DNA from 3 places in the Erwinia sp. CGal63 genome. Region 3 is predicted to be linked to each of the others. Evidence: predicted binding sites of a transcription regulator. Region 3 holds the regulator's gene; each other region holds the start of a gene.
What was found. Region 3 encodes CRP, which controls carbon source genes, mostly activating them, when cyclic AMP is high. Its sites were predicted from a motif close to ATGTGANNNNNNTCACAT; they were not measured.
Positions count from the first base shown of each region.

Region 1: the regulator CRP is predicted to act here: its motif matches at 3,163-3,180, upstream of MKZ79_RS16205 (PTS mannitol transporter subunit IICBA).
Region 2: the regulator CRP is predicted to act here: its motif matches at 2,809-2,826, upstream of cdd (cytidine deaminase).

Region 1 is NZ_JAKUMN010000005.1:212,949-220,950, reverse strand. It holds gene mtlD (mannitol-1-phosphate 5-dehydrogenase) at 1-900, opposite strand, end outside; gene MKZ79_RS16205 (PTS mannitol transporter subunit IICBA) at 994-2,925, opposite strand; gene MKZ79_RS16200 (DUF3053 domain-containing protein) at 3,299-4,009, opposite strand; gene MKZ79_RS16195 (hypothetical protein) at 4,351-6,258, shown strand; gene MKZ79_RS16190 (gamma-glutamyltransferase family protein) at 6,312-7,913, opposite strand; gene MKZ79_RS16185 (ABC transporter permease) at 7,929-8,002, opposite strand, start outside.
Region 2 is NZ_JAKUMN010000001.1:243,687-251,688, reverse strand. It holds gene metG (methionine--tRNA ligase) at 1-1,543, shown strand, start outside; gene MKZ79_RS01025 (CidA/LrgA family protein) at 1,684-2,070, shown strand; gene MKZ79_RS01020 (CidB/LrgB family autolysis modulator) at 2,063-2,755, shown strand; gene cdd (cytidine deaminase) at 2,882-3,763, shown strand; gene MKZ79_RS01010 (NAD-dependent malic enzyme) at 3,894-5,591, shown strand; gene sanA (outer membrane permeability protein SanA) at 5,769-6,506, shown strand; gene MKZ79_RS01000 (SDR family NAD(P)-dependent oxidoreductase) at 6,603-7,355, shown strand; gene mglC (galactose/methyl galactoside ABC transporter permease MglC) at 7,407-8,002, opposite strand, start outside.
Region 3 is NZ_JAKUMN010000008.1:43,005-51,006, reverse strand. It holds gene argD (bifunctional acetylornithine/succinyldiaminopimelate transaminase) at 1-631, shown strand, start outside; gene MKZ79_RS19380 (YccS/YhfK family putative transporter) at 711-2,789, opposite strand; gene crp (cAMP-activated global transcriptional regulator CRP) at 2,848-3,480, opposite strand; gene MKZ79_RS19370 (phosphoribulokinase) at 3,871-4,740, opposite strand; gene MKZ79_RS19365 (YheU family protein) at 4,901-5,116, opposite strand; gene MKZ79_RS19360 (hydrolase) at 5,073-6,107, opposite strand; gene MKZ79_RS19355 (LysE family translocator) at 6,191-6,793, shown strand; gene tauA (taurine ABC transporter substrate-binding protein) at 6,979-7,956, shown strand; gene tauB (taurine ABC transporter ATP-binding subunit) at 7,966-8,002, shown strand, end outside.

The DNA of each region.
Region 1 (8,002 bases), on a different contig from region 3:
CTTGCGCAGCGGCTGGCGACCTACACGCTCCACATCATCCTGCAGATAAGGGTTTTCAAAACGACCCAGAATTTTTTGAATATAGGCCGCATGTTTCTCCGCCTCGAAGCCGTAGCGCTTGATCAGCACCGCGCCGCTCTCTTCCATCGCGCCTTTTACGATCGCGCGCACTTTCTCATCCAGAATGGCGTCGCGGATCGTCGCGTGGCCCGCAAGCTGGCCAAGATAGGCGGTAATCGCGTGGCCGGTATTCAGCGTGAACAGCTTGCGCTCGACAAAAGCCATCAGGTTATCGGTCAGCTCCATGCCGGGAATGGCTGGCGGCTCGCCTTTAAACTGGGTCTGGTCGACGATCCATTCGCTGAAGGTTTCTACCGTCACTTCCAGCGGATCGGTGGTGCCGGCGGCGGATGGCGGCACGATGCGGTCTACGGCGGAGTCGACAAAGCCGACGTTCGCTTCCACCCAGGCGTGATGCTGCTCAGGTAAGGCTTTCAGCACGTGGCCTTTCAGCTGGCTGGTGCCGCGCACCATGTTTTCGCAGGCGATGATATTCAGCGGGCGCTCGTTGCCGCTTTCCTGACGGCGTACCAGCCCTTTGGCGATGCCGCCCGCGATACGCTCCAGAATTTGTGGGCCGACTGCCGTAGTGAGCAAGTCCACTTCCGCAATCAGCGGGATAATGTCGTCGCTGGCGCTGTTGACCGCGTTCACGCCCTTAACGGTTTCTACCTGCGCCTGTTCACCGACAACATGCACCGGATATTCGTGACGAGCGTTCAGCGCGTCCAGTACCGTCTGGTTAACGTCGGCGAAAGTGAGCTGTACGCCAGCGTCCGCCAGCAGCTTGCCGATAAAACCGCGGCCGATATTACCGGCGCCAAAGTGAAGAGCTTTCATAATTTTTCCCATATTGATGAAAGGCCGGACACGCCCGACCCGAAAAGAGAGCCGGGCATGCCCGGCCCTGGGGTAATTTGTAGTCTGAGACGCTTACGCTGGCTGTTTGCCTGACAGCAGATCCAGAACTTCCTGCACGTCGTTGGTGGTGGCGAGACGAGCGATAGTGCTGTCGTCATCCAGCGCGTTGGTCAGGCTGGTAATCACCTGAATATGCTCGTTATTGCGAGCCGCGATGCCGATGACCAGCTTAGCGATATCCTCTTCATCTTCGCCAAAGCGCACGCCCTGCGGATACTGACAGAATACGATACCCGTTTTCAGCACGCGATCTTTCGCTTCGATGGTGCCATGCGGCACGGCGATGGATTCGCCCAGATAGGTTGGCGTCAGCTTCTCGCGATCCAGCATCGCCTGCACATATTCTGGCTCGACATAGCCGCCTTTCACCAGCTGCTCGCCTGCGAAGCGGATCGCCTGCTCTTTATCCGTAGCGTGATTGCCGAGGAAGATATTGCTCGCGCCCAGTTTAAAGAGATGCTGCTGGCCGTCGTCATAGCTGTCGCTCAGCGCGGCGGTAACTTTTTCACGATGGCCTTCGCTGCGGTTCGCCTGCACCAGACGCGCCGTCAGGTCGGTGTAAAGGCCGCTGTCCAGGAAGTTGGTCAGCGAAATATGCTGCGCGTGTGGCGCCTGGCGGATCGCGCGCTCGGTGAGATCGCGATGGGTAATGACCAGATCCACATCGCCCGGCAGGTTATTGATGGCGGTATTGGTCACGGAGATATTGCTCAGACCCGCGTCGTTAACCTTTTTACGCAGCACGCCTGCGCCCATGGCGCTGGAGCCCATGCCCGCGTCGCAGGCCACGATGATTTTACGCACGTGGCTCAGATCGCCGTTGATGCCGTCGGTTGCAGAAGCGGTAGAGACGGTCTGGCCTTTGGACTGCGCTTTCATCTCGTTAACGCGACGCGCTGCCGCTTCGATATCGTCATCTTCTTTCACCTTGCTGGTTTTCAGCAGGACGGCGGAAACCACGAAGGAAACGGCGAAAGCAGCGACGATAGCGGCGATATTCGCGAAGTAGGCGCCTTTTGGCGTCATCGCCAGCACCGCCAGAATAGAGCCTGGCGAAGCCGGAGAAACCAGGCCGCCGTTCAGCAGCGTCAGCGTAAAGACGCCGGTCATGCCGCCCAGAATCACGGCGATAATCAGGCGCGGATTCATCAGCACATACGGGAAGTAGATTTCGTGAATACCGCCCAGGAAGTGGATGATCGCCGCGCCGCCTGCAGACTGTTTGGCGTTGCCGCGGCCAAAGAACATATAGGCCATCAGCACGCCCATACCAGGACCTGGGTTCGCCTCAATCAGGAAGAAGATAGATTTACCGGCTTCGCTGGCCTGCTGGATGCCCAGCGGCGAAAAGATACCGTGGTTGATGGCGTTGTTCAGGAACAGGATCTTCGCCGGCTCGACGAAAATAGAGGTCAGCGGCAGCAGATTGGTCTGCACCATCAGGTTGACGCCTGCGGCGAGAATATGCGACAGACCTTCCACCAGCGGGCCGATAGCCAGGAAAGCCAGAATCGCCAGCAGCATACCGATGATACCGGCGGAGAAGTTGTTGACCAGCATCTCGAAGCCGCTTTTGATTTTACCGTCAACGACCTGGTCGAACTTTTTAATCGCCCAGCCGCCCAGCGGCCCGACAATCATCGAGCCGAGGAACATCGGCATATCCGCGCCGACGATCACGCCCATAGTAGTAATCGCGCCAACCACGCCGCCGCGATCGCCGCCGACCAGACGACCGCCGGTATAGCCGATCAGCAACGGCAGCAGATAGGTGATCATCGGGCCGACCAGCTTGGCCATGGTTTCATTCGGCAGCCAGCCGGTAGGAATAAACAGCGCCGTGATAATACCCCAGGCGATAAACGCGCCGATGTTTGGCATTACCATGTTGCTCAGAAAGCGACCAAAGTTTTGCACTTTAATCTTGATATCTGATGAGGACATACAAGCACACCCCTTATTGGTACGCGCCGACAAGAGAGCGCGCTGAATTTTGTTTAAAACATTGCCCTGTGCAGGCGGACTCTAGCACGCGTTTTTGACGCTGCGTAGTCAGGGTACGAAGTGTGATCGAAATCACCGGATGAAGCGGTAATCGGGGGCTTGTTTAGTGATATGGGTCACGTAAAGGAGAGAAAATCGCCGGAATCTGTCTGATAATTAATCGGGTGGCAGGGTTGTATGTGATTGATATCACACTTTTATCGGCGGACTTTATGCTTAATACGTGATGTAGTTCACAAATTATTTTTAGCGGCGGGCGTTATCGTCTGCTGGCGAAACGGGTCGCAAAGCGCGCGACCCGAATCGAGAGAACTTACTGACTCTGCAGCGCGTTTTGCGCCTGGCCGAGCGCCTGAGCGTTGGCGGAGATATTGCTCATCAGCGTGTTGTACTGCGTAGCCTGCTGCTGGCTGGGGAACTGCACGGTCTGACCGTTGAAAGTCACCTGCGATCCCTGCTGCTGCAGGAAGTCGCCCGTTTGTACCGCGTCCTGACTCAGCTTCTGCAGAGCGGGCAGCAGAGGCAGCAGCGTGGTGGCCGGCTGCGTGACGACCTTGTTATAGAGGTTGTCATACACCGTTTTCAGCTCCGCTGGCTGCTTCAGCCCTGCTTTGCTGCTGTCGGCCTGGGTTTTCGCCGTCTGGATCTGCTGCGCCAGCACGTCCAGCGAACCGCTGGCCTGACGAAGAGACTCGCGGCGGGTCAGGTAGTCCTGCGGCGTGCGGATAGCGGAAAGCTCATCCACCACCGGCTTCAGGCCGCTGTCGATCGCGCGGTTAACCTGTTGGGTAAAGCCGTAAACAATCGCGTAGTCGCTGGCGTAATTGCCGAAGCGCTGTTTCTGATCCTCACTGAGCGCGGGCAGATGTTCGCCGCTGCGCATCGCCGTATTTTGCAGAAAATCGATAAAGGCTTTGCGCTGATCCGCTTCTTTATCGCCGCAGCCCGCCAGCTGAAAAACCAGCAGCAGTGCGATAAAAGGCGCCAGCAGGCGCGTCCAGCCGCGAAGGGTTCCTGTCGTCATCGGAAGTAACTCCTGTAATAAAAGGCTTACAAGCAAAAGGGCGACCTGTGTCGCCCCTGAAGAATAGTTCGCCTGGTGAGAATACGGCAAACTGTTGCCGAACCGTGAATAAATTTTATCAGGCCAGCTGCGGCTAACGATCTCCGTCGGTATATGACATATTTATGAATCGCATCACAAAACCATAAGTTTATCTTCTGACGATGAAACTTCACACGGGGAACTTTCACTCAGGGTTATCGTTGTGCGATGGGAAGCGGTGGTACTCATTTCACAAGGTTATAGCGTGCTGACGCCCGGCGTCGGCTTATTCGCAGCAGATAATCTATGGAGTGAGTAACATGGTCAATCACGTAGGCGGTCATGGGCGTCCTGTCGCCCCCGATCTTAATCAGAACGCAATGCAGCTGCAGCAGCGCGGCGCACAGGCGGCAAACGCTACGGCGGGCGTGGACGGCGCTGGCGAGGGGCGGCGACAGGAGATCGACCGCATCGCGCATCTGCTGGAGAACCATTTTCCGGGCGGAGCGGAAATCCGCAACCACCTGCATCAGAAAGCGACGGTGCTGTATGACGAAATCGGCCACGATGTCGATGATGTGAAAGCGACGCTCGCCAAAGCCGAAATGCTCGATCAGATTACCTCATTGCTCGAAGGCGGCGCTAACGCGCTTGGCTACGCGCTTTCCGGCGTGCCGGGAGATCTTATCGGTAAGGGGATCGCACAGCATCTGGGCCTGCAGCCAGGTACGCCAATGCACGATTTTGCCACGGGTATGGCGGGCGGCGTTACCGCAGTAGGGATGAAAGCGGTGCTGGAAAAAGTGCTCGATACCAGCCTGAAAGACACCAAATGGCTGCAGGCCGATGCGGAAAAGCTGGAGCCTTTTATGCAGGAAGTGATGAAAAAGCGGGACGGCGCCTTACACAAGATTGGTCAGGCGGGGATGGGCGGCCTGGGCTTTGATGCCCGTAACGTTATCACCGGCGGGCTTGCCGCCGGCACCCAGACGCTGCAAGAAAACGATCCGCGCAATCCGCCTGTGGGCATTCTTGCCGGCGCGGCAAAGCCGGGCTATATCGCCAATCAGTCCGTGGGTACCGTACTGACCGTGGCGGCAGGCTCCATGAGCGCCGTCGTACAGAATAAATACAATAAACTCCACGGCCCTGAATTCCTGTTTGGCCGCAGCGACTGGAAAGAGCGCTATAGCGCGCTGACCGATACTTCCGTTTCGGGTCAGCTGGTTAACGGGGCGAAAAACCGGGTCGCCACCGTGGCGAAAGATGCGGCGACTCTGCAGAAATGGGGAGCCGGTTTTGCCAACCTGCTCACCATCAATCAGCTGGCTGAAATGGTGGCGCTGGGCGCCGGACTTGGCGGCACCAATATCGCGAAGAGCGCCGCGCGCGACGGCGTGATGAAAGCCGCCATCGGCAATATGCCCATCAGCCCGCAGGATTTACTGACTAATCCGGCGTTCCGTGCTTTGCGGGAAGGCGCCGCGCAGGCGGCTAACTTGCCCACCGCCGCCCTGGCTTACTTCGGGCAGGGACTGGCAGGCGTGGGATCGTCGGCTGCAAAAAATCTTATGAAAAACGCCGCCATGAATGTCTACAGCAATGTGCGACAGGCTCACGCAACTAACACCGGCGCGGCGAACGCGGATAGCGATAGCCATTCATCAGCGATAACCGGGCAGGATGTTCCACTACCGGCGAGCCGGGCTTCATCAACGGTCACCGGGCAGGATGTTCCGCTGCCGTCAAGCCGGGCTTCATCAACGGTCACCGGACAGGATGTTCCGCTGCCGTCGAGCCGTGCCTCATCAACGGTCACCGGACAGGATGTTCCGCTGCCGTCGAGCCGTGCCTCATCAATAGCTACCGGGCAGGATGTTCCGTTACCGTCGAGTCGCGCTTCATCGATAGCTACCGGACAGGATGTTCCGCTGCCGTCGAGCCGTGCCTCATCAATAGCTACCGGGCAGGATGTTCCGCTGCCGTCGAGCCGGGCTTCATCGATAGCTACCGGACAGGATGTTCCGCTGCCGTCGAGCCGGGCTTCATCGATAGCTACCGGACAGGATGTTCCGTTGCCTTCCAGTGGCGACAGTTCGACAGCCGCTACGCCACATTCGGCAGAGAGCCGCAGCCCGACGCCGACCGGCTCGCAGAATGAGATGCTGGCGCAGCAGCTGGCCGAACGCATCGGTAAAATGGCGTCTCCATCGGATAAAACGGTTTAAAGGGCAGTAAAGCCAGAAAAAGCCGCGCCGGATTGGGCGCGGCCTCGCTCATCTTAAAAAACCAGCGCCTGCCCATCTTTGCGGCTTTCGGTGGCGGCGATCCAGAAGCCCTGCGGATCGCGGACGATCGCCTGCGCGCCGCCGAAGCTATAGGTTTGCAGCGGGTCTTCCACCACGATGTGATGGCCCATAGCGCGCAGCGCAGCGATCGTATTGCGATCGAACGCCGGCTCTACGATCACTTCCCGACCTTCCACCACTCGCCAGCGCGGCGCATCGATAGCCGCCTGAGGATTCTGCTTGTGCAGCATAATGCGCAGCGCCATCTGTAAATGTCCCTGCGCCTGCATCGGGCCGCCCATCACGCCGAACGACATCAGCGGCTGGCCGTCGCCATCCAGCGCGAAGGCCGGAATAATGGTATGGAAGGCGCGTTTGTTTGCCGCCACCACGTTGGGATGCGTCTCTTCCAGCACAAACCCTGCGCCGCGATTCTGCAGACTGATACCGGTATCGGGCACCACGACGCCAGAGCCGAAACCCATATAGTTGGACTGAATAAAAGAGACCATCATGCCGCTGGCATCGGCGGTGGAGAGATAGACCGTGCCGCTTTGCTGCGGCGCGCCAAAGGTGAAATCACCGGCCTGATTAGGGTCGATCAGCGCGGCGCGCTGCTTAAGATAGTCGTCGCTCAGCAGCAGTTCCGCCGGAAACGCCATATGCTCTTCATCGGCGATATAGCGCTCCAGATCCACCAGCGCCAGCTTCATCGCCTCGATGGAAAGATGCAGCCACTGCACGGAATCGGGCTCGTAGCGGCCGATATCCCACTGCTCCAGAATGCCCAGCGCCATCAGCGTGGCGATGCCCTGGCCGTTGGGCGGCAGCTCCTGCACCGAACCGCCTGCGAAAGGACGGGAAAGCAGCGTTACCCAGTCGGCGCGATGGTTTTTCAGATCGTCCAGCGTCAGGGCCGCGCCGTGCTCTTTGGCGAAGGCGGCGATCTTTTCCGCCAGCTCGCCGCGATAAAAAGCTTCGCCGTTGCTGGCGGCGATTTTCTCCAGCGTCGCGGCCTGGCAGGGATTGCGGAACAGCTCGCCCACGCGCGGCGGACGCCCTTCTGGCGCGAAACAGGCGCTGAAACCTGGCTGGTCGCGCAGCTTCTCATAACCGCGCTGCCACAGATGGCCGATCAGCGGCGAAACCGGGAAGCCGTTGCGCGCATAGTCGATGGCGGGCTGCGCCAGCGTGGTCAGCGGCAGCGTGCCGAAGCGTTCCGCCAGCTCGACCCAGGCGGAAACCGCGCCCGGCACGGTCACGGAATCCCAGCCGATCTCCGGCATCGCCTGCAGATGGGCGAACGTCTCGCGCGACCAGGCGGCAGGCGCGCGGCCTGATGCGTTCAGCGCGTGCAGCTCGTTGCCGTCCCAGACAATAGCGAAAGCGTCGCTGCCGATGCCGTTGCCCGTCGGTTCCACCACGGTCAGCGCGATAGCGGTAGCGACCGCCGCGTCTACCGCGTTGCCGCCCAGCTGCAGCATTTTAATTCCGGCCTGCGCCGCCAGCGGCTGCGAGGCGGCCACGGCGTTGCGGCCCATCATCGGCACGCGGTAAGAAGGGTAGCCCACGTTAAAATCACTGATTCCACTCATAGCGGTTCCTTAGAATTAATCGTTGCGCGGATCGAGCGCGTCGCGCAGTCCGTCGCCCAGCAAGTTAAAGCCCTGCACAATCAGAAAAA
Region 2 (8,002 bases), on a different contig from region 3:
GACCTACAGCCCGACCGAACTGATCGATCCGAAATCCGTGGTGTCCGGCGCGACGCCGGTGCTGCGCGATTCCGAGCACTTCTTCTTCGATCTGCCGGAGTTCAGCGCGATGCTGCAGGCCTGGACCCGTTCCGGCGCGCTGCAGGAGCAGGTCGCCAACAAAATGCAGGAGTGGTTCGAGTCGGGCCTGCAGCAGTGGGATATCTCCCGCGACGCGCCCTACTTCGGCTTTGAAATTCCGGGCGCGCCGGGCAAATATTTCTACGTCTGGCTGGATGCGCCGATCGGCTATATGGGCTCGTTCAAAAACCTGTGCGACAAGCGCGGCGACATCGATTTCGACGCTTTCTGGAAAAAAGATTCCGACGCCGAGCTCTATCACTTTATCGGCAAAGATATCGTCTACTTCCACAGCCTGTTCTGGCCAGCGATGCTGGAAGGCAGCAACTTCCGTAAGCCTAATAACCTGTTTGTGCATGGCTATGTGACGGTAAACGGCGCCAAGATGTCCAAATCGCGCGGCACCTTTATCAAGGCCAGCACCTGGCTGCAGCACCTGGACGCGGACAGCCTGCGTTACTACTATGCCGCCAAGCTCTCCTCGCGCATTGATGATATCGATCTTAATCTGGAAGATTTCGTGCAGCGCGTAAACGCCGATATCGTTAACAAAGTGGTCAACCTGGCCTCGCGCAACGCCGGTTTTATCAACAAGCGTTTCGACGGCAAACTGTCGGCGGAGCTGGCCGATCCGGCGCTGTATCAATCTTTTGTCGACGCGTCCGCCAGCATTGCCGAAGCCTGGCAGAGCCGCGAGTTTGGTCGCGCGGTACGTGAAATTATGGCGATGGCCGACGTGGCGAACCGCTATGTCGACGAGCAGGCGCCGTGGGTCGTGGCGAAGCAGGAAGGCCGCGATGCCGACCTGCAGGCGATCTGTTCAATGGGCATCAATATGTTCCGCGTGCTGATGACCTGGCTGAAACCGGTGCTGCCTTCCTTAAGCGAGCGCGCCGAAGCCTTCCTGAATCAGGAGCTGAGCTGGGACGCCATTGAGCAGCCGCTGCTGGATCACACTCTCTCCGCCTTTAAGGCGCTTTACAGCCGTGTGGAAATGGACAAGGTCAACGCGCTGATCGAGGCTTCGAAAGAGGACGCGGCCGCGGCGAACAAGCCTGCGCTGACCGGCCCGCTGGCGGATGCGCCGATTGCCGAAACCATCGACTTCAATGATTTCGCTAAGGTGGATATGCGTATCGCGCTGATCCAGAACGCCGAATTTGTGGAAGGCTCTGACAAGCTGCTGCGCCTGACGCTGGATATCGGCGGCGAAACGCGCAATATCTTCTCTGGTATTCGCAGCGCCTATCCGGATCCGGCAGTGCTGGTCGGTCGTCTGACGCTGATGGTCGCCAACCTGGCGCCGCGTAAAATGCGCTTCGGCATTTCGGAAGGCATGGTGATGGCTGCTGGCCCCGGCGGTAAAGAGATCTTCCTGCTTTCGCCAGACAGCGGCGCTCAGCCAGGGATGCAGGTCAAATAAGAGAGCAACGGGCGAAGCGATTCGCCCGTTTTTTTATTCGCTTTTCGGCCAACGCAGGCGCCCGCCATCCGAAAATGGGATCTCTGGCACATTTATTCCGTTGATCGTATGATTAATGCGTTGAAAAACCGGAGCTAATCATGCGTACCGCACTGCTGGCCATCTGGCGCTATCTGCGCGCCTTTCTGATTATCTGTCTCTGTCTCTATGCCGGCAACGCGCTGGCGGCACTGCTGCCTGTCACCATTCCGGGCAGTATTATCGGTATGCTGATCCTGTTTTTCCTGCTGGCTTTTCAGCTGGTGCCGCCCGACTGGGTGCGCCCTGGCAGTATGCTGCTGATCCGTTATATGGCGCTGCTGTTCGTGCCGATCAGCGTCGGCGTAATGGGCTATACGGAGCTGCTCAGCGCGCAGTTCGGCCCCATTGTGATCTCCTGCGTGGTGAGTACCTTTATTGTGCTGCTGACCGTAGGAGTGGTTGCCGATAAGCTGCTCGGCAAGGCAAAAGGAGGCGCGGATGAGTGATATCTGGTGGTCGCTACCGCTGACCCTGCTGGTGTTTTTCTGCGCTCGCTGGCTGGCGACGAAGGTGAAACTGACGCTGTTCAACCCGCTATTGATCTCCGTGGCGGCGATTATTCCGCTGCTGCTGCTGCTTCAGATGCCTTACGCCCGCTACTTTCAGGGCAGCGCTATCCTCAACCAGCTGCTGCAGCCGGCCGTAGTGGCGCTGGCGCTGCCGCTGTATGAGCAGCTGCATCAAATCCGCGCGCGCTGGAAGTCGATTATCGGCGTCTGCTTTATCGGCAGCATGACGGCAATGATCTCCGGCACAGCTATCGCTTTATGGATGGGCGCCACGCCGCAGATAGCGGCGACCATTATGCCCAAGTCGGTGACTACGCCGATCGCGATGGCCGTTTCCGCCACGCTGGGCGGCATTCCCGCCATCAGCGCTATTTGCGTGCTGATCGCGGGCGTGCTCGGCGCGGTTTTCGGCCATATGGTGCTCAATCTCTTTAAGATCCGCAGCAAATCCTCGCGCGGCCTGGCGATCGGCAACGCTTCCCATGCGCTGGGTACGGCACGCAGCTCGGAGGTAGATTACCAGGAAGGCGCCTGGAGTTCGCTGGCGCTGGTGCTCTGCGGCATTATCACCTCACTGCTGGCGCCGTTTCTCTTTCCGCTGCTGCTGCGTTTATGGCAGTAAAACTTGCGATGCGTCGCGCATTTTGTGGTTCTCTTTCATAAATTGCATAATCTATGTGATTATAATCACATACATCCCGGTGGCTGCCCGCCAGAATAAGCGGCCAACTATGCAAGAGAAGCCCCTATGCAATCACGTTTTCATGCGGCTTTCGCCGCTTTGCCTTCGCCGCTGCAGGCGGCGCTGCAGCCTTTATTGACCGATACCTTTCCCTCGTTTTTTACCCCTGAACAGATGCAGCTCATCAGAACGCAAACCGGGCTGGAGAATCGCGAGCTGACCTTCGCCCTGCTGCCGCTGGCCGCAGCCTGCGCCGTGACGCCGCTCTCCGGCTTTAACGTCGGCGCGCTGGCGCTGGGAAAAAGCGGGCATCTCTGGTTTGGCGCCAACATGGAGTTCTCCGGCGCGACGATGCAGCAAACCGTTCATGCGGAACAAAGCGCGGTGACACATGCCTGGCTGCGCGGCGAACAAGGGCTGGAGGCGATTACCGTCAACTACACGCCCTGCGGCCACTGCCGCCAGTTTATGAATGAGCTGAACAGCGGCACCGCGCTGCGTATCAACCTGCCGGGCCGCGAACCGGCGACGCTGGGCGATTATCTGCCCGACGCCTTCGGCCCGCGCGATCTGGCGATTGAGAAGCTACTGCTGGATGAAGTCGATCACGGTTTACCGCTCAAAGGGGACGAGCTTTGTCGCGCCGCGCTGGCGGCCGCCAACCGCAGTCATGCGCCCTACTCGCAGGCGCTGAGCGGCGTAGCGCTGCAGATGGCCGACGGCGCCATCTTCGCCGGCAGCTATGCCGAAAACGCCGCTTTCAACCCCAGCCTGCCGCCGCTGCAGGCCGCGCTGATCCTGCTGAATCTCGCGGGCTATGACGTTCTGCAAATTCAGCGTGCCGTGCTGGCGGAGGCGCCCGACGCCCGTCTTATCCAACGGCAGGCCACCGCCGCGACCTTACAGGCTCTCGGCTGCGACACGCTGCAGACCATTCCTCTACGCTGAGCGCAACGGCCGCAGCCTCTGAGTTGCGGCAAAGCGCCCGCTTTTGTTATCAGCTGTTAACAAATGCTGTACTTTCAGATGAATTATTTTAGGATTGGGCCACAACATTAGATCCCAGTGAGTATTTTACATGGAACTCGACTACGAAAGTAAACGCCCTCTTTATATTCCCTACGCTGGCCCTATTCTGCTGGAGTTTCCCCTGCTGAATAAAGGCAGCGCCTTCTCGGTGGAAGAGCGCAACGATTTTAATCTCAACGGGCTGCTGCCTGAGACGGTGGAAACCATTGAAGAGCAGGCCCAGCGCGCCTGGCGCCAGTTTCAGGACTTCAAAAACGCCAACGACAAGCACGTTTACCTGCGCAATATCCAGGATACCAACGAGACGCTGTTCTATCGCCTGCTGGACAACCATCTCGAAGAGATGATGCCGATTATCTATACGCCGACCGTCGGCGCGGCCTGCGAGCACTTTTCTGAAATCTACCGTCGCGCGCGCGGGCTGTTTATCTCCTATCCAAATCGCGCCAATATCGAAGATATGCTGCAAAACGCCACCAAGCAGAATGTGAAGGTGATCGTGGTCACCGACGGCGAGCGCATCCTCGGCCTGGGCGATCAGGGCATTGGCGGCATGGGTATTCCTATCGGCAAGCTGTCGCTCTATACCGCCTGCGGCGGCATCAGCCCGGCCTATACGCTGCCGGTGGTGCTGGATGTCGGCACCAACAATCAGCAGCTGCTTAACGATCCGCTCTATATGGGCTGGCGCCATCCGCGCATTACCGGCGAAGAGTATGACAACTTCGTCAACGAGTTTATCCAGGCGGTGAAAAGCCGCTGGCCGAACGTGCTGCTGCAGTTTGAAGACTTCGCCCAGAAAAACGCTATGCCGCTGCTGGAGCGCTATCGCGACGAAGTCTGCTGCTTCAACGATGACATTCAGGGCACCGCCGCCGTTACGCTGGGCACGCTGATCGCCGCCAGCCGCGCGGCAGGCAGCAAAATGAGCGAGCAGAAAGTGGTCTTCCTCGGCGCTGGCTCAGCAGGCTGCGGCATCGCCGAACAGATTATCGCGCAGATGAAGTCCGAAGGCCTGAGCGACGAAGAAGCCCGCGCCCGCGTCTTTATGGTGGACCGCTTCGGCCTGCTGACCGACCGACAGCCTAACCTGCTCGGTTTCCAGAGCAAGCTGGTGCAGAAGAGCGAGAATCTGGCGAGCTGGGACGCCGATGCCGACTCGCTGTCGCTGCTGGACGTAGTGCGTAACGCGCACCCGGATATTCTGATCGGCGTTTCCGGCCAGCCGGGCCTGTTCAGCGAAGAGATTATCCGCGAGATGCATAAACACTGCGCGCGCCCTATCGTGATGCCGCTTTCTAACCCAACTTCACGCGTGGAAGCGACGCCGCAGGATATTATGGAGTGGACGGATGGCGCGGCGCTGGTAGCGACCGGCAGTCCGTTTGCGCCGGTGAGCTGGAAAGGGGAAACTTACCCGATCGCCCAGTGCAACAACTCCTATATCTTCCCCGGTATCGGCTTGGGCGTTATCGCCTCTGGCGCCACGCGCGTGACCGACAGTATGCTGATGGCCGCCAGCCGTGCGTTGGCCGACTGTTCGCCGCTGGTGAACGACGGTAAAGGCCCGGTATTGCCGGAAGTGAAGGATATCCAGGGCGTGTCGAAAGTGATTGCGATGGCGGTCGGCAAAGCGGCGCAGCTGGCGGGCGTGGCGGTAGTGACCTCAGAAGATGTGCTGTCGCGAGCGATTGCCGCCAATTTCTGGCTGCCGCAATACCGTAACTATCGTCGTACCTCTATCTGATGATTGCGGCCGGGCGCAACGCGCGCCCGGTTCTTTTGTCCTGCGCAACGCCGCCCCTACCTCTGCCTCTCTGTATTGTGCAAAAAGCGACCGCCCGTTACGCTGCCGCTTGCTTCACCTCGTCGGGTACAGTAGCCTTGAGCCACCTTTTTTGCTTAATTCTGAGTAGCGTACGGCATGATAAAACGCGCGATCTACGGCCTGGTTACCCTCATTATCCTGATGGTAATAGTCGCGCTCGGCCTGGATCGCTGGATAAGCGTTAAAACTGCGCCTTACGTCTACGATAATCTCAAATCTCTGCCCCATCGTCAGGTCGGCGTGGTGCTGGGTACAGCGAAATATTACCGCACCGGCGTCATTAATCAGTATTACCTTTATCGTATGCAGGGCGCGCTTAACGCCTATAACAGCGGCAAGGTCAACTATCTGCTGCTGAGCGGCGATAACGCGCAGCAAAGCTACAATGAGCCGATGACCATGCGCCGCGATCTGATTGCCGCCGGCGTGGCGCCTGCCGATATCGTGCTGGACTACGCTGGATTCCGCACGCTGGACTCTATTGTGCGCACCCGCAAAGTGTTTGATACCAACGACTTTATTATCATTACCCAGCGTTTCCACTGCGAGCGCGCGCTCTTTATCGCGCTGCATATGGGCATTCAGGCGCAGTGCTACGCGGTGCCATCGCCCAAAAATATGCTGAACATTCGCGTCCGGGAAGTCGCGGCGCGGCTGGGCGCGCTGGCCGATCTCTATGTGATGAAGCGCGAGCCGCGTTTTTTAGGGCCGCTGGTGCCGATCCCGGCCAGGCATGAGATTCCGGAAGATGCGCAGAGCTACCCGGCGGTCACGCCAGAACAGCTGCTGGAACTGGAACAGAAAACCAAAGCGGACGCTCGTCCGCAGACCTAAAACAGCCGCAGTAACGCACTGATTGTTATAAACCTGCCACGCTCTTCTGTCAGTCTGTCTCTCGCATTACTCATCAAATGTTAACAGGAGAGACAAATGGATCTGAATTTGAAAGATCGTCGCGTACTGGTCAGCGGCGGCTCGCGCGGAATTGGACGAGCGATTGTGGAGTGCTTTCTTGCCGAAGGCGCACAGGTCGAATTTTGCGCCCGCAGCCCTGAAGGCGTAAGCGAAGCTCAACAGGCGCTGGGTTCACGCGCTAAAGGCACGGCGGTCGACGTCACCTCTTCCGAACAGATGCAAAAATGGATTCAGGAAGCGGCAAACCGGCTGGGCGGACTGGATATCGTCGTGCCTAACGTCAGCGCGCTGGCGGCCGGTAGCGATCCCGAAGTATGGCGTAAAGCCTTCGATACCGATTTGATGGGCACCGTGAGCATGGTGCAGGCCGCCCTTCCTTACCTGAAAAAATCTTCTGCGGCGGCGATAGTGCTGATATCCAGCGTGGCGGGACGCGAGGTGGATATGTTTGCCGAACCCTATGGCATTATGAAAGCGGCGCTGATCCATTATGGTAAAACCTTATCGGAACGCCATGCCGCGGACGGAATACGCGTCAACACCGTTTCACCGGGCAACGTCTATTTCAGCGACGGCGTCTGGGGCGATATCGAACGCAATCAGCCGGAAACCTTCGCCAAATGCCTGGCGGCGAACCCGCTGGGACGTATGGCGACGCCAGAGGAAGTTGCGAAAGCCACGGTCTTTCTTGCCAGCGAGGCGGCGAGTTTCACTACCGGCACCAATCTGCTGGTGGATGGCGGGCTGACCAAAGGCGTTCAGTTCTGATTCAGAAAGGGAAAAGGCCAGATAATCTGGCCTTTTCTTTTTAGTGAGGCGTTACTTTTTACGCGCGTACTTTAACGAGTCCAGCGCAACGGCGAAAATAATGATGCCGCCTTTGATAATGTACTGCCAGTACGGGTTAACGCCGATATAGGTCAGGCCGTAGTTAATCACGGTAAATATCAGCACGCCCGTCACCACGCCCGCCACGGTACCGACGCCGCCAGCGAACGACACGCCGCCGACCACGCAGGCCGCGATGGCGTCCAGCTCATACATAAAGCCCAGGTTGTTGGTCGCCGAACCGATACGGCCCGCTTCCAGCATCCCGCCGAAGGCGTAGAAGACGCCGGAGAGCGCATAAATCAGGATCAGGTTGAAATTCACGTTCACGCCGGAGACTTTTGCCGCTTCCGGGTTGCCGCCGATAGCAAAAATATTTTTGCCGAAGCGGGTTTTGTTCCACAGGATCCAGACAAAGAAGATGGCAATAGCCGCATAAAACGTGATGTAGGAGAGCTTGAAATCCCCCAGGCGGATAAAGCCCTGCGCGAAGGTCGAAAACTTTTCGTCAAAGCCAGCGATCGGCGAAGCGCCCACGTAGTCGTAGTAGAGCGAGTTGATGCCGTAGACAATAATCATCGTGCCCA
Region 3 (8,002 bases):
GGGCGAAGGCGGCGTGATGCCCGCTACTCAGGAGTTTATGCAAGGGTTGCGCGAGCTGTGCGACAAACACCAGGCGCTGCTGGTGCTGGATGAGGTGCAGAGCGGCATGGGCCGCAGCGGCAAGCTTTTTGCGTATGAGCATTACGGCGTACGGCCCGATATCCTGACCTCGGCCAAAGCGCTGGGCGGCGGCTTCCCGGTCAGCGCCATGCTGACCAGCAACGAGATCGCCTCGGTCATGGCGCCAGGCGTCCACGGCACCACCTACGGCGGCAATCCGCTGGCGTGCGCGGTGGCGGAAGCAGCGTTAGATATCATCAATACGCCGGAAGTGCTTAACGGCGTGGAAGCGCGTCGCGAACAGTTTGTCGTCGCGCTGAAAGCGCTGGATGCGCAGCTGGATCTGTTCAGCGATATTCGCGGCAAAGGCCTGCTGATCGGCGCGGCGCTGAAGCCGCAACATGCGGGCAAAGCTCGCGATATTCTCAACGCCGCCGCGGCGGAAGGCGTGATGATCCTGAATGCCGGTACGGATGTCATCCGCTTCGTGCCGTCGCTGGTGATTGAGCCGACCGACATCGAAGAGGGCATGAGCCGCTTCGCCGCCGCCGTGAAAAAAGTGCTGGCTTAAGGTAAAAGCCGGAAGCCGCTCGCTTCCGGTTTTACTTCAGGGCCGCATCCCAACCCCTCTTACATCCTGAAAGGCGCACCTACGCCGATTTTCGCAGATGTCGCGACAGCCAGCGGCCATGATGAGGCCGGTTGCTCCAGGCCAGCGAAGAGATGGTGTGCATCACCGCCAGATGGCTCAGGATCCTTTTTACATGCCTTTCCAGGATCGTCGTGGCGCCGCGATGAAACTCTACCTGCGTATCCAGCACGTTGCTCTCTGAGCTTGGGCCGTCATACTCCAGCCGCTGCTGACAGCGCTGCAGCGCTATCTCGCACGCCTGCAGGTAGCGCTCGGCCAGCTGCGGCGTCAGCATGGTATGTTCGCGCGCCAGAATGGTCATGGCGTTGATATGCTCGACGATAAACTGGCTATGCGTAACCCACAGTTTCATATCCGCCAGATAGCTGGCATTGAAGCCTGGCTCCTGCATCGCCTGATTCAGCGAGTTGAACAGCGCGTTATGCGCCTGGTTGACGCGCATACGCTGCCAGGCGAGCTTTTGCGGATCCTGCTCGTCGCCCAGCAGCTTCTGCAGCGCTTCCTGATAGGTTTCCAGCGCGTCATGGGCATTTTGTCGCAGCAGGCCGCTTTGCCATTGCGGCCACAGCCAGACCATGCCGCCGAAAGCGATCAGGCAGCCCATCAGCGTATCCAGCAGGCGCGGCAGCAGGAAATCGGCGCCGTTCAGCGACAGCAGCTGCAGCGAATAAACCGCCGTGACGGTAAAGCCAATCGTCGCCAGCCCGTAGTATTTGCGGATTACCAGATAACCCGCCAGCGTCAGCGTCAGCATCACCAGCAGCACCGCCGATTCCGGCACCTGAAAACGCAGCGTGAGCGCGGCTATCACCAGACCGGCCAGGGTACCCAGCGCGCGGTGCTGGATGCGCACTCTGGTTGCGCTGTAGCCGTTCTGGCTGACGAACATCACCGTCATCAGAATCCAGTAAGGCTTGGGAAGATTAAAGAACAGCGCCAGCGAACTGGCGAAAGCGAGCATCACCGCAAAGCGACCTGCGGTACGCAGCGCGGCGGATTTCAGCGACAGATAGCTTTTGATAGCGGGCAGCAGCGGCAGGCGTTTTTGCCGATCCGCCATCAGATCGCGCTGATAGAGCGGACGCTGGGTGCGCAGCACGCGCGCGATGCGGCTGAAGTGCCAGGCGCAAAAGTTGCCGACCGGATTGGCGGGATGCTGGCGGGCAATTTTCTCCAGCGCCTGAAGCGGCTTCTCCATGCTGAATCGTTCAGGCAGGCGGTGATAAAGGATATCGTCCGCCAGCTCGCGCAGCCTGGCGGCGATGGTTTGCGCGTTCCAGCGGATCACCGCTTCGGCATGGCTCTGCTCCACCAGCTTCTGCACCTCTTCCGGCTGGTGCAGGCTAACGGCGATATGCTCCTGTAAATCCAGCGCCACCTGAAACGCGCGGGTCAGTCGTTTGTGATGATTATCGTTGCTCGCGGCGAGCATATGCATCTGCTGATAGCAGGTGTTGATCAAATCGACCGCTTTCTGCTGGCGCGCCAGCAGCGGCGGCAGCGCTTTTTCCGGATCGGCGAGCTGCGTCAGCAGGGTATATTTCGCTTCGCAGTAGTCGGCCAGCTCGCGATAGAGCAGGCTCAGCGTCTCCCGCATCGGCTGCTCTTTCCACAGCCAGAACCAGAACCAGTTAAACAGGCCGTACCAGACCGTGCCCAGAATATAGAGCGACGGCGGCTGCCAGATGGGCATGCGTCCGGCCAGGCTCAGCGTGAATATGCCGGCGATCAGCGCGCCGGGCAGCAGCCTGCCGTGCAGCGGACTGATTTCGCCAGTGACGCCCAGCAGCATGGCCATAGAGAAGAGGATAACGGGCAGCGGAACGGCGTAGTCGCCCAGATACTGCACCAGAAAGCTGCTGAAGGCGAAGAGGCCGCCGCCGATTAGCAGGCGTTTAAAGAAGCGTTTATGCGGCGTATCCAGACCGGCGATATTGCAGCAGGCCGGCACCAGCGAGAACAGCAGGCCGTTTTGCAGATTGCCCAGCAGCCAGCCGACGGCGACAGGCAGGCAAAGCACCAGCGTTTGCCGCAGGGCGTAATTGACTTCGGGATGATAGATGATTCGGCGCCACATCACTCTGTACCGGCTGAAAAGGCGCAACAGCATCGTTGCGCCATACAAACAGAGCGGCTTAGCGTGTGCCGTAGACCACGATGGTTTTGCCGTGCGCCGAGATCAGGTTCTGATCTTCCAGCATCTTCAGGATACGGCCAACGGTTTCGCGCGAGCAGCCGACGATCTGACCGATCTCCTGACGGGTGATTTTGATCTGCATCCCGTCCGGATGGGTCATGGCGTCCGGCTGTTTAGCCAGGTTCAACAGCGTTTGCGCGATGCGGCCCGTCACGTCAAGGAAAGCTAAATTGCCTACTTTCTCGGAGGTGACCTGCAGACGGCGCGCCATCTGCGAAGAGAGACGCATCAGGATTTCCGGGTTAACCTGAATCAGCTGGCGAAACTTCTTATAGGAAATTTCTGCCACTTCGCAGGCCGTTTTTGCGCGCACCCAGGCGCTGCGCTCCTGACCCTCTTCGAACAGGCCAAGCTCGCCGATAAAATCGCCCTGATTAAGGTAAGACAGGATCATCTCTTTGCCTTCTTCATCCTTGATCAGCACCGCTACCGCGCCTTTGACGATGTAGTAAAGGGTTTCCGCTTTCTCGCCCTGGTGGATCAGCGTGCTTTTGGATGGATACTTATGAATATGGCAATGTGACAGGAACCATTCAAGTGTCGGGTCTGTTTGCGGTTTGCCGAGAACCATTCGCTGTTATCCTCTGTTGTTATCTTGCCTAAATACAGGGGCAGAGTTCCCTGACAGGCGTTGAAATAGTCAAGCGCTTCCCATGCAGGAAAGTTATTCGGCTCTCTGTCGAGCGCCGGGCTCGTTATGTCGTCCCGTTTCGTCTGGTCTGTAGAGTACTGACGAAATACAGCCTTGTTTGTAGCACAGCTTTGCATGAGTGTCTTCTGTTGTCTCGCTTCAGCATAGCGGGAAATCTGCCGCGCTGCCGTTTTAGCGATCGAAGCTGACAGTCGCTTAACTGAATGAATTAGAGGAAGTTGTTAAACTTACCTCTACAGAACCGGCGGCGATCCCGGCCTTTTTTGGGAGAATCCTCAGCGTGCTGGCAGGCCGTGCACGGGCGGAAAGCTATTGTATCGCTTTGCCTTCCATCAGCCGCTTGACCAGCGGCCCCATAATCAGCTCCATCGCCAGCCCCATTTTGCCGCCCGGCACCACCAGCGTATTGATATGGGAGATAAAAGAGCCCTGCAGCATCGCCAGCAGATAGGGGAAGTCGATATTTTCCAGCGCCTGAAAATGGATCACCACAAAGCTTTCGTCGAGCGAAGGAATGCCGCGCGCGGCGAAAGGATTGGAGGTGTCCACGGTCGGCACGCGCTGAAAATTGATATGGGTTCGGGAAAACTGCGGCGTAATGAAGTTGATATAATCCTCCATTGAGCGCACTACGGAATCCATCACCGCCTCGCGCGAGTGGCCGCGTTCGCTGGTATCGCGGATCAGTTTCTGAATCCACTCCAGATTGACGATCGGCACCACGCCAACCAGCAGATCGACATGCTGCGACACATTATTTTGCGGCGTCACTACGCCGCCGTGCAGACCTTCGTAAAACAGCACGTCGGTCGGTTCCGGCAGCGGCTGCCACGGCGTAAAAGTGCCGGGCACCTGATTCCACGGTACCGCTTCGTCGTAGGTATGCAGGTATTTTCTGGACTGGCCGCTGCCGCTGCGGCCATATTCCGCGAAAGTTTGCTCCAGCAGCGAAAAGTCGTTGGCTTCGGGGCCGAAGTAGCTGATATGACGGCCCATATCGCGCGCTTTGCGGATCGCCATATCCATTTCCGGCCGGGTGAAACGGTGGAAGCTGTCGCCTTCCACTTCCGCCGCGTGCAGGCTGAGCTGCTGAAAAATCTTGCGAAAGGCCAGGCTGGTGGTGGTGGTGCCCGCGCCGCTGGAACCGGTCACGGCAATCACGGGATGTTTGGCGGACATAGTCGGGTTTCCTGTGAGCGTTATTCCGCCATTGTTATCACGTTTCGCTATGGCGTGTCATCATCCGCGCCTTCGGCGATGGCGCGAAAAAGGGTTAATTAATAACAACAAAGTGCCGGATGGCGCAAAAAATTCACAGGTGCCAGCCAGCCTGCCGCGCTTAACGAATCTGCCCTTTTGGCATAATGTTGACGGTTTCGTGCAGTTCCGACCACACCAGCACGGCTTCGCCGTTGGTGAGCTGACGCTTAACGTCGTTGACCTTCTGCTCCAGCGATCGCTCCTGTTCGCCATAGTCAGTGCCTTCGCGCAGCACAAAAGCTTCGATCAGGTTAGCGAGCGTCTCCGGGTCCAGTTCTTTCCAGGGAATAATCATCGTTGTCCAGCCAGGTTGAAAGCCATTGCGGAATACGCTGCTCCAGCCACATTTGCGGCCTCAAGAGCGTTCCGCCCACAAATCCCACATGTCCGCCATGCTGCGTCAGCTGATACTCCACGCAGGCGGGCAAGGTGCCTGCGGCAGGGATCACTTCTTCGGTCATAAAGGGATCGTCTTTAGCATGAATGATCAGTAAAGGTTTGCGCACGCCGGGCAGCAGCGGCAGGGCGCTACAGCGGCGATAGTAATCCGTCGCGTCCAGAAAACCATGCGCTCTGGCGGTGATGGCGTCGTCAAACTCCCTGAGTCTCTTCAGCGCTTTAAGCTGCGTCAGATCCACAGGCAGCGTGCCGGGCCAGGCGTTGAGTTTACGGGCGGCATTCTGCTTCAACAAGTTTAGCAAATAGCGCTGATAGAAACGCGAGAATCCCTGCTCCAGCCGCTGGCTGCAGGGCTCCAGCATCAGCGGCGCGGAGACGATAACGCCCGCATCCAACAGGCAATCCTCGCCCTGTTTACCCATCAGGCAGCCCAGCATATTGCCGCCGAGAGAAACGCCGACGGCGGCCGTAGGCGCTTCGCCCCAGCGTTCACGCAGCCAGCGCAAAAAATAGCTGGCGTCTTCGGTTTCGCCTGAATGATAGATGCGCCGCAGCCGGTTCGGTTCGCCGCCGCAGCCGCGAAAATGCATCACCACGCCCAGCCAGCCGTGCCGCTGACAGGCTTGCAAAAGCCCATGCGCATAGGGACTGTGAAAGCTGCCCTCCAGACCGTGGAATAGCACCACGCGCGGCTTATGGCTGGCCTGTGCCGGATCTTCGCTCCACGCCAGATCGATGAAATCGCTGTCCGGCAGCGTCAGGCGCTGCCAGTGCGGCCGCAGAATAACCCGGCGGCGCACCAGCCGCGGCAGCACGGTTTGCAGGTGCGCGTTGCTCATTCCCGCCAGCGGGCGAAAAGTCTCTTGCGAAGCAGGCGTAAAATTCATTTTTAAAAGGCTTCCAGGATTCCTGTCATACTGTTAGCTTCGACAGGTTCGTTTTCGTCTTGGGTCAGGAGCGCCCGTTTCATATGGAACTGAAACTGTTTTTGTCTATGCTGGGCTTTTTGTGGGTCGCCGCTATCACGCCAGGCCCTAATAATATGTTACTCACCGCCTCGGGCGCCAACTTTGGTTTTCTGCGCTCGCTGTGGCTGCTGATCGGCATCATGCTCGGGATGCAGATCATGCTGCTGCTGGTCGCGTTCGGCATAGGCGGCCTGATTCTGCTTTATCCCTCTCTGCATCTGTTCCTGAAAATCGCCGGCAGCCTTTATCTGCTCTGGCTGGCATGGAAAATCGCCACGGCAAAATATGAAAAGCTGGAGACGGGCGAAGCGCCAGCCGCGCCGATGCCGTTCTGGCAGGGCGGCCTGCTGCAGCTGATCAACCCTAAAGCCTGGCTGATGGCGCTGGGCGCGGTCGCCAGCTTCAGCCTGGCGGGCGAAGCTTATCGCGGCTCCGTTATCGCCATAAGTTTCGCCCTGGCGCTGGTCAATCTGGTTTCCGGCCTAATCTGGCTCGGTTTTGGCTCGCTGATTGGCCGCATTCTGCATAGCCGTCGCGCCTGGACCCTCTTCAACGTTTCAATGGGACTGCTGACCGCCGCCTGCGTGCTGCTAATCTGGCGCTGAGCAAACTTGCGCGCAAGCCGGCGCCTGAAGCCGGCTTCGCTCTGCCGCTTTTCGGCAATGCAATGCGGCTTTTCTTCTAAGGATTTATCGTTATAACCGATAATTTTTAATTACTTTATTGCGGTTACGGCTCTCGGTTACAAAGGCGTTATTCACCTTTATAACAATAACGACCGGAGCAAAGCATGGCGCGTAAATTCACTCTTTCCCTGTTAGCCGCAACCCTTTCTCTCTCCGCGCTGAGCGCGCAGGCCGTTGACGTTACCGTGGCTTATCAGACCTCGGCGGAACCGGCTAAGGTCGCGCAGGCCGATGACGCCTTCGCCAAAACCAGCGGCGCTAAGGTCGACTGGCGTAAATTCGACAGCGGTGCCAGCGTGGTCAGAGCGCTGGCCTCCGGCGACGTGCAGATTGGCAATATCGGCTCCAGCCCGCTCGCCGTCGCCGCCAGCCAGCAGGTGCCGATCGAGGTGTTCCTGCTCGCTTCGCAGCTTGGCAACTCCGAAGCGCTGGTGGTCAAAAAGAGCATTAAAGATCCCAAAGACCTGATCGGCAAACGCATCGCCGTGCCTTTTATCTCCACCACGCATTACAGCCTGCTCTCTGCACTTAAACACTGGGGCATTAAGCCAAATCAGGTGCAAATCGTTAACCTTCAGCCGCCTGCCATTATCGCGGCCTGGCAGCGCGGCGATATCGACGGCGCCTACGTCTGGGCGCCTGCCATCAATGAGCTGGAGAAAGAGGGCAAGGTGCTGACGGACTCTTCCCTGGTCGGCAAATGGGGTTCGCCGACGCTGGATGTGTGGGTAGTGCGCAAAGATTTCGCGCAGCAGCATCCGGACGTGGTGACCGCTTTCGCCCGCAGCGCGCTGGCGGCGCAGAAAGCCTATCTTGATAACCCGGAACAGTGGCTGAAAGAGGGCGACAACCTTAGCAAGCTGTCACGCCTGAGCGGCGTGCCGGAAGAGCAGGTTCCAGATCTGGTGAAAGGCAACACCTATCTGACGGCGCAGCAGCAGGTTGAGCAGCTGGGCCAGCCGGTCGATAAAGCGATCGGCGACACCGCGCGCTTTCTGAAAGAGCAGGGCAAAGTGCCGCAGGTCGCCAGCGACTACAGCGGCTTTGTCACCGACCGCTTCGTTAAAAATCTCGCGCAGTAAGGAGCCGCCATGCTTTCCGTTTCGCAGCTTACAACCCGCTATGACG